Regions from separate parts of the Dongia sp. genome, predicted to be linked through region 1. Evidence: riboswitches for the same ligand, from Rfam matches in the RefSeq annotation. Region 1 holds a riboswitch; the other holds the start of a gene.
What was found. A riboswitch is a leader RNA that binds a small molecule or an ion and turns the genes downstream of it on or off. The one in region 1 is predicted to bind S-adenosylmethionine.

Region 1 (4,407 bases):
GGTGATCAACTTCAACGACGGCTTGGGCGGGAAGATATAGGTGCCGCGCGAGAGATATTCCTTGATGATGTCGTTCTGCACCGTGCCCTGCAGCTTGGCCCGCGGCACACCCTGCTTCTCCGCCGCGGCGATGTAGAGTGCCAGCAGCCAGGGCGCCGTCGCGTTGATGGTCATCGAGGTGTTCATCTCGCCGAGCGGCAGGCCGTCGAACAGGGTCAGCATGTCGCCGAGATGCGAGACCGGCACGCCGACCTTGCCGACCTCGCCCTTGGCCAGGGCATGGTCGGCGTCATAGCCGGTCTGGGTCGGGAGATCGAAGGCGATCGAGAGCCCGGTCTGGCCGCGCGCGAGATTGGTCCGGTAAAGCCGGTTCGAGGCCGCCGCTGAGCTGTGCCCGGAATAGGTCCGGAACAGCCAAGGTAAATCCCTGGGGGGCTGCTCCCGCTTCTCGCCGCTCATCCACCCTCTCCCAAAATCCGCCGATTTGGCCGGCTTTTCATTGTGCACTGCAATATTGCCCCGGGCAGGCATCCCCAGGCAAGTCCCCCGCGCTGCATCCAAAGTCGCAAGCCCCGCGAAGGAGGATCAGCACAACCCAACTGGGAGGACAGCATGCTGATCAGCGACGCCGGCGTGGACGTGGTCCGCGCCGCCTATCATGCCTTCGGCCGTGGCGACATTCCGGCCATCGTCCATCTGCTGAGCGAGGACGTGGACTGGCGCTTCATCGGCCCGAAGCGCCTTCCCTATACCGGCCGCTTCAAGAAGGCGGAGGTTGCCGCCTGGTTCGCCGCGGTCGCCGCGGCCGACGACATCCAGGCCTTCGAGCCGCGCGAGTTCATGCCGGGCGGCGAGCATGTCACCGTGATCGGCTGGGAGCGCTGCGCCGCGATCCCCTCCGGCAAAGTCTTCGAGAGCGAATGGGTGCACGTCTTCACCGTGAAGCAGGGCAAGATCACCCGCTTCCTCGGCATCTACGACACCGAAGCCTCGGCGAACGCGCGCTAAACCGCGCGCAGCGCCTGCTCCAGGTCCTCGATGATGTCCTCAACATCCTCGAGGCCGACCGAGACGCGGATCAGCCCGTCGTCGATGCCCTGCGCCGCCCGCTGCTCGGCGGTGAGGCGCTGGTGCGTGGTGGTCATCGGATGCGTCGCCAGCGACTTCGCATCGCCGAGGTTGTTGGAGATCAGCACCAGCTGGAGCGCGTTCAGGAACTTGAAGGCGGCCGCCTTGCCGCCCTTCAGGCTGAAGCCGACCATGGTGCCGCCACCGTTCATCTGCTTCTGGGCCAGCGCGCGCTGCGGGAAGCCTTCCAGCGTCGGGTAGAGCACCTGCGCCAGCTTCGCATGCCCCGAGAGCTTGCGCGCGATGGTCTCGGCGCTGGCCGCCTGTCGCGTGACCCGCAGCTCCAAGGTCTCCAGGCCTTTCAGCAGCACCCAGGCATTCATCGGACTCAATGAAGGGCCGGTATGGCGCAGGAAGGGCTGCAGGGTCTCGGTGATGAATTTCTGCGTGCCCAGGATGACGCCGCCCAAGGTGCGCCCCTGGCCGTCGATATGCTTGGTCGCGGAATAGACCACGACATCTGCGCCGAGCTTCAGCGGCTGCTGCAGCAGCGGCGTCGCGAAGACGTTGTCGACCACCACCGTGGCGCCCGCGGCATGCGCCAGCTTGCTCACCGCCTCGAGATCGACCAGCCGCAGGCTCGGGTTGCTCGGCGTCTCCAGGAACACCGCCTTGGTCGGCTTGCCGAGCGCCTGCTTCCAGGCGTCGTTGTCGCGCCCGTCGACGAACACGCATTCGACGCCCCATTTCGGCAGGATCTCGGCCAGGATGAACTGGCAGGAGCCGAACAGCGCATCGGAGGAGACGATGCGATCGCCGGCCTTCACCTGGCAGGCGAGTGCGGCGAAGACCGCGGCCATGCCGCTCGCGGTTCCGCGCGCGGCTTCGGCGCCTTCGAGGTCGGCCATCCGCTCCTCGAACATCGCGACCGTCGGGTTGCCGAAGCGCGAATAGACGAAGCGCGGCTGCGAATTGTTGAAGGCGGCCTCTGCCTCCTCCGCGCTCTCATAGATATAGCCGGACGTGAAGTAGACCGGCTCCGCGGTCTCCTTGAAACCCGAGCGGGACTGGCCCGCATGCACCAGGCGCGTCGCGCTGCGCCAGTGCGACTTGATCTCGCGTTTGCTCGTCATTGAATCAGACCTCCGGACACAAAAACACCCCGACCGGCAAGGTCGAGGTGCAAAATGCGTGTCCCAGACCCTTTTAGCTGCATGTTTAACGTGGCCGCAAGCCGAGCTCAAATCGCCACGAAGTCCCGCGAGTATCCACGCCGGGACGCGAATGTCAACCAAGCGGACGCGCCACGATTCTGCCGCAATCTTCAGAGGCTTAGCGGCACCGCCTTCACGGCGAAGTGACCGCCGGCGGCAGAGGGGTTGATTAGGCTCGCGCGTTGTATGAGCGGGGACGAACCGCGATTCCAATCACTCAACACCGGGATCGCGGCCTGCGCAGGGCAGGATCAGCCCCCGACAGGAGTGGAGAAAAATCATGTTGCGCCTCAAAGGATCGAAGACGATCGCCGCCGCTCTCGCTGGCGGTTTGGCTTTGATGGCCGTCGGCGCCTCGGCCGCGCAAGCCGATGACTCGCATGGCAACGGCTGGGGCCACGGCAAGCACTGGAAGAAGCATGGCCAAGGCGACTGGGACGATGGTCCGCGCGTGGTCGTGCGCAACGGCTATTATTATTCACCGCCGCCGCGCATCCATTATGTGCAGCCGCGGCCGCCGGCCGTCTATTACGAAGCGCCGCCGCGCGTCTATTACGCGCCGCCGCCGCCGGTCTATGTCGTCCCGCAGCCGCAGCCGGCGATCAGCCTGCAGTTCCGGCTCTGACCTCGCGCGCTGCATCAGCGGCAACAACAAGCGCCCCGGCCGCAAGGCCGGGGCGTTCTTGTTTCCAGCACACGCTGCCGTGAGCGGATTCACACTGCCGTGAATCCGCGTGCTTAAGCCCCTGAAATCCAATTGAGAAAAAACGACTCGGAGAATTCGCTCCGAATTTGCAGGGCCGGCCGCGAACTTTTGACGCGCTCGATCGTTTACTGAGGCGAGATGACCGAAGGGCTTTCCACCACGGAATTCGCCCTACGGGGGAACCTCTCGCGGGTCATGGAATTTGAGAAGGAGTCACATCCCATGAAGCGCGTTATCGCGAGCGTTCTACTCGTGGCTTTCCTGTCCGGCTGCTCTGGCATGTCGAACCAGGAACAGCGGACCGTGTCGGGCGGCGCCATTGGCGCAGCGGGCGGTGCCGGCGTGGGCCTGCTCTTTGGTGCACCGGTTGCGGGCGCGCTGATCGGCGGTGCCGCGGGTGCCGCTACGGGCGCGCTTTGCTGCGGCGACGACCGTTAGGATCGACCGCGAGGCTCCATCAACCACACGGGAACACAGGCAACTGTTGAGAGCGGAATAATCAAAAGCGCTGTGGTTTCGGACCCCCGACTGGAACCACAAAAGCGCCCGACGAGGTCCAACTCTGGCCCGGTCTCCCCACCCACGGACCTGGACCTTGTCGCTGAGGCAGATGCCTCGCCTGACGCCCGGCGCAAGCCGGGCGTTTTCTTTTGGGCCGGATCTCACCCGCCCCGTCCCACCCCCGTGAATGGTGCGCCGCGCACTTTGCGTGCAGTATTTAATTTCATACTTTTGATCAATCGCGCATCTTTTGAACAAACGACCCCTATTCTGAGACAGTTTCATAAAGAATCGGGCTTGACCCTTCTGCAATTGCGAAGGCAGGATGCAACGGATTTCGCATCTGCGAATTAATTTGGACACCTCTAGGGGGCATGGGAGCAGGCTTATGAGTGACAATGCCGTCGTCATTCCGCTGACCAAGAAGAATGGCGCGGAGGCGCCCAAAAGCCCGCCGCTGAAGGCGCTCTATGAGCTGGGCGAGATCCCGCCCCTCGGCCATGTCCCTGCCAAGATGTATGCCTGGGCGATCCGTCGCGAGCGCCATGGCCCGCCCGACAAGTCGATGCAGGTCGAGGTCGTGGAGACGCCGAAGCTCGAGGCCGACGAGGTCCTGGTCATGGTGATGGCCGCGGGCGTCAACTACAACGGCGTCTGGGCGGGCTTGGGCAAGCCGATCTCCCCTTTCGACGTGCACAAGGCCGAGTATCACATCGCCGGCTCCGATGCGTCCGGCATCGTCTGGGCGATCGGCTCCCGTGTGAAGCGCTGGAAGGTCGGCGACGAGGTCGTGGTCCATTGCAACCAGGATGACGGCGACGACGAGGAGTGCAACGGCGGCGACCCGATGTTCTCGCCCTCGCAGCGCATCTGGGGTTATGAGACTCCCGACGGCTCCTTCGCCCAGTTCTGCCGCGT
Region 2 (4,407 bases), on a different contig from region 1:
GCTGGCTGCCGGAATAGAGCTGGCCGGGCAGCCAGCTCACCAGCCGCACGAAATGCTCGGCGCCACCGCGTATGCCGGTCCGGCCGAGATCCTCGCCGGCGAGGGTTGGGCGCAGATGCGGCAAAGGCAGATCGGGATCGGCGGTCTGGATGTGGCGGAGCAGGGCGGCCTGGAAGGCCAGCGCCTGGTGATCCTCGGCCGCGTTGGCGATCTTCAGCACCCAGCTGGTGCCATTCGCCTCGGTCAGCCGGAAGTTCTGGTCGCGCTCGCTGTCGAGCGGCGCGAGCTTGCCGGAAAGGCCGTAGAGCGTATCGGCGATGCCGGCCACTTCGGCGGCAGAGAATTGCGGCGGCAGCGTGGTCAGGACCGACATGGAACACTCGCTGTGGGACTGGGGAATCATTGACCCGGAGCCCAATTTGCGGAGGATGGGGGCCGCAACACAACCGCCCTTTTGGCTCCCCATTCCGCCACTTTGACCGGCCCAGCCGCCTGATGCGCCCAATCGACGAAAAGGACCGGCAGATCCTCGACTTGCTGCGGGCGGATGCGCGCCTGCCGCTGAAGACCCTGGCCGCCAAGGTGGGGCTGGCGCGCTCGACCTTGCGGGACCGGTTGTCGAAGCTGGAGGCCGACGGCATCATCCGCGGCTACCGCGCCGAGATCGTCGAGGGCGGGCCGGCGGTGTCCGTCTATCTGTTCGTGCGGTTGAAGACCACGCCGGCGCCCGGCTTCATTGCCCTGCTGCGGCGGATCGCCGAGGTGCGGTCCTGCACCTCGCTGACCGGCGACATCGACCTGCTGGTCGAGCTCTCGGCTGCCAGCACCGAACGCATCAATGCGTTGCGCGACCGGGTCTCTTCCCATGAGGCGGTGGCCGATCTCACCACCTCGATCGTGCTCAATCGGGATATCTGAGCGGCCGCGATATCTGAACGCGACCTACGTCCCGACCTTCTCGATGTCGAAGGGGACCGTCTGGTAGATCTCGTTGATCCAGTTCGAGATGAAGAGATGCCCATGCGGGCGCCAGCGGTTGAGCGGCGTCTGGCTGGGATCGTCGTTCGGGAAGTAGTTGTGCGGCAGCTTGATCGGCACGTTGGCGGCGACGTCGCGAGAATACTCGTCGCCGAGCGAGTTCCCGTCGTATTCCATATGGTCGAGCACATAGAGACGGCGCGTGCCCTTGGTCTGGGCGATGCACACACCTTTGCTTTCCGAATAGGCCAGCACGTCCACGTCCGGGCAGGCCGCCACGTCGGCGGTGCGGATTTCCGCCCAGCGTGAGATCGGAATCTGGAATTCGTCGGAGAAACCGATCATGAAGGGCGAGGAGGTCTTGGTGATCTTCTGGCGATAGACTCCGAAAGCCTTCTCCGGCAGCTGGTGCTTCTGAATCTTGTGGAAATGATAAAGCGCGGCCATGCCCGCCCAGCAGACATTGACCGTCGAATGGACGTTGGTCTCGGTCCAGTCGAAGATCTGCTGCATCTCCGACCAATAGGTCACATCCTCATAGGGGATATGCTCGATCGGCGTGCCGGTGATCAGCAGGCCGTCGAACTTCCGCTGCTTCACGGCTTCCCAGGGCTGATAGAAGTTCAGCAGATGCTCTTCCGCCGTGTTCTTGGAGGTGTGGTTGCCGATCCGGATCAGTGAAAGCTCGACCTGCAGCGGGGTCGCGCCTAGCAGCCGCGCGAACTGCAGCTCGGTCTTGATCTTGTTCGGCATCAGGTTGAGCAGGCCAATCTGCATCGGGCGGATGTCCTGACGCACGGCCACGGTCTCGGTCATGAGACGAACGCCCTCGTTGACGAGGGTCTGGAAGGCGGGGAGCTTGTCTGGAATCTTGATCGGCATCTGCGTTCACCCAAAGAGCGGTCATCTGACTCGCCTCGGGGTCCGCAGCCTTGGAAATCTCTGATGGGGATTCCGCAGGCGGCCCTTTAGCGAGTTGTTTAACGTGGCTGCAAGCCGGCCGGCCAAATCACCACGGAATATCTTCCATTTAGCCCAACGGGCGCCAAAGCGCCAGTGACAAAAATCACCCTAAGGCCCTGCGAAAGGTCAGGTTTATGCGTTTTTCCCCCAACAGCGGATGGTTGCCGTCCTTGAGGGTGGCGACGCCGTGGAAAGTGAGGCGGGATGGACCACCCCAGACCGCGACATCGCCGTGGACCAGGGGGTATTTGGCGGTCGGATCCCCGCGCTTCGCCCCGCCGAACAGGAAGGTGGCGGGCAGGCCGAGCGAGACCGAGACGATCGGCTGGCTCATGTCCAGCTCGTCCTGGTCCTGGTGCAGGGAGAGCTTGGTGCCGGGTTCATAACGGTTGATCAGGCAGGAATCCGGCTGGAAGTCCCGGTAGCCGGCCTCTGCCGCGGCTTCGGCGGCAAGGCTCTGGAAGCAGATCGGCATCGGCGGCCAGGGCCTGCCGGTCGTGGGGTCGGTCGGGCTGTAGCGATAGCCCTTGCGGTCGGTCACCCAACCGACGCTGCCGCAGGTCGTCATCGCCACCGACATCGTGTAGCCGCCGGGCGTCATCATGTGGCGAAACGGCGCTTCCGCGGCGACGGCCTCGATCGCCGCCAGCAACGCCGTCTCGCGGGGCAAGGCGAAGCCGCGGAGCAGCACGGCACCCGCCGCCATCGTCTCGCGCCGCTCGGCGAAAAGATCCGGCATCATGCCGCGGCGCTCGCATGCAGCACCGGGCGATAACCGGCGCGCAAGGCGGCGAGGGTCGAGGGCGGCGTCAGCATGCCTTCGGCCCGCGGCGATTTGTCGATGGATTCATACCCGAACGGCGTCCAGCGTAGCGGACGTCCCTGCACGATCAGGCAGGCCGCATCGCCGGCGGTGATCATCGTCCCGTCCGGCAATCGCGCGATCGGGCCGGGTATCGGGTGGATGCGTTTCTTGCGTTGCTGCAGGCGTTCGCGGTGCAGGATGGCGTCCAGCTCCGGTGCGGCGAGAACGGGGCCGCCGTTGCCCTCGGCCCAGGCGGCACGAAAGGCCTCGATGCGATCGCGGCTGCAGTAGAAGCAGGGCCGATGGCCGGCGGCGAGCGCGGTCGCCTCGTCGAGGAAGAACAGCTCGGTCCAGCTTCGCCGCGCCATCGGCACGCGGTGGAGCTGCTTGTACTTCAGCTGGCAGATCAGCCAGCATTTGAGGCTCCAACGCTTCTTCAGCAAGCTCCGGGTCTCCGGGTCATGGATGATCCCGCGGTTGCCGGTGAACATCCCGCGGGCCGGGGTCGCGATGATCTCGCCGAAAGGGGTGACGCGATTCTGAAGCGGCATGACGATACGGGCCCGGCCGAACTGAAAAGGCGAACCTAGCCGGAGGGATGCTCTAATATCCATCCGGATCATGCTGATGGGAGCGGGTGATGTTCGCGGTGGTATTCGAGGTCCAGCCGAGATCCGACAAGTGGGACGACTATCTGGGCCTGGCCCAGCTGCTGAAGCCGGAGCTGCAGGCGATCGACGGATTCATCGATGTGACGCGCTATCACAGCCTGGCGCGGCCGGGCTGGCTGCTGTCGCTGTCGATCTGGCGCGATGAGAAGGCACTGGTGCGCTGGCGCACCCAGGCCAAGCACCATGGGGCCCAGGAGCGCGGACGCTCGGAGATCTTCGGCGACTATCACCTGCGGGTCGGCCAGATCACGCGCGATACAGCCGAGGCGGATCTGCCGGAGCAGCGGCTCGACGAAACCGCGGTGGGTGCGGGCACGACCGTCACGCTCGTCAGCGGCAAGCGGCCGCCGGAATGGGTGAAACAGAACGGTGCGCAGGCGGTCGCTGCGGATCTGGGCCTGAAGCCGGAAGCCGCGGGCCTGGTGGCCTGGGACGTGTTCGACGCGGTGCTGGCGCCGGGCGAGGTGATCCTGTTGCTGAGCTGGCGTGACCAGGCCGCGGCGGAAGCGTTCGAGGCGGCCCGCTCGGGTCCTGATGCCGGGTGGCTGCGACGGGTGCGGATCGTGCGCGACTACGGCATGTTCGATCGCCGGGAAGCGCCGCAATACTATCCCGACGCGGCGCGCCGCTAGGCGGCGTTGAGGCCCTCGCCGAGCGCCGCGGCGAAGCGTCGTGCGATCGATCCGTCGGAGTCGAGCTTCGGGTTGAAGATGGTGATGTCCATGCCCAGCGCCTTGCCGCTGGCCAGCGCGGTGCGCAGGATCGTCGTCAGCTCGTCCCATTGCAGCCCGCCCGGCATGCGGTAATCGACCGCCGGCATGATGGCATCGTCGAGCACATCGGCATCGAGGTGAATCCAGAAGCCGTCGAGCTGCGGCCCGATCAGGCGGTCGAGCGCCCGCCGCGCCGTCGCGGCGGCCCCGCATTCGCGCAAGGCATGGAGATTGATGATGCCGATGCCGCTGTCCTCGACCCGCTGGCTGCCATGGC

Region 2: it holds a riboswitch for S-adenosylmethionine, as region 1 does, so the genes downstream of both, metA (homoserine O-succinyltransferase) here and metZ (O-succinylhomoserine sulfhydrylase) in region 1, are expected to answer to the same signal.

Annotation. Positions count from the first base shown of each region.
Region 1 covers NZ_JAYRKD010000021.1:43,906-48,312, forward strand. The annotation lists gene ACH2CY_RS19530 (methylmalonyl-CoA mutase family protein) at 1-459, opposite strand, end outside; gene ACH2CY_RS19535 (nuclear transport factor 2 family protein) at 613-1,008, shown strand; gene metZ (O-succinylhomoserine sulfhydrylase) at 1,005-2,201, opposite strand; SAM riboswitch at 2,254-2,330, opposite strand; gene ACH2CY_RS19545 (hypothetical protein) at 2,563-2,907, shown strand; gene ACH2CY_RS19550 (YMGG-like glycine zipper-containing protein) at 3,127-3,426, shown strand; gene ccrA (crotonyl-CoA carboxylase/reductase) at 3,878-4,407, shown strand, end outside.
Region 2 covers NZ_JAYRKD010000034.1:60,287-64,693, forward strand. The annotation lists gene ACH2CY_RS24875 (aminotransferase class III-fold pyridoxal phosphate-dependent enzyme) at 1-373, opposite strand, end outside; gene ACH2CY_RS24880 (Lrp/AsnC family transcriptional regulator) at 496-918, shown strand; gene metA (homoserine O-succinyltransferase) at 943-1,860, opposite strand; SAM riboswitch at 1,927-2,004, opposite strand; gene alkB (DNA oxidative demethylase AlkB) at 2,045-2,680, opposite strand; gene ACH2CY_RS24895 (hypothetical protein) at 2,680-3,297, opposite strand; gene ACH2CY_RS24900 (antibiotic biosynthesis monooxygenase family protein) at 3,387-4,049, shown strand; gene ACH2CY_RS24905 (arginase family protein) at 4,046-4,407, opposite strand, start outside.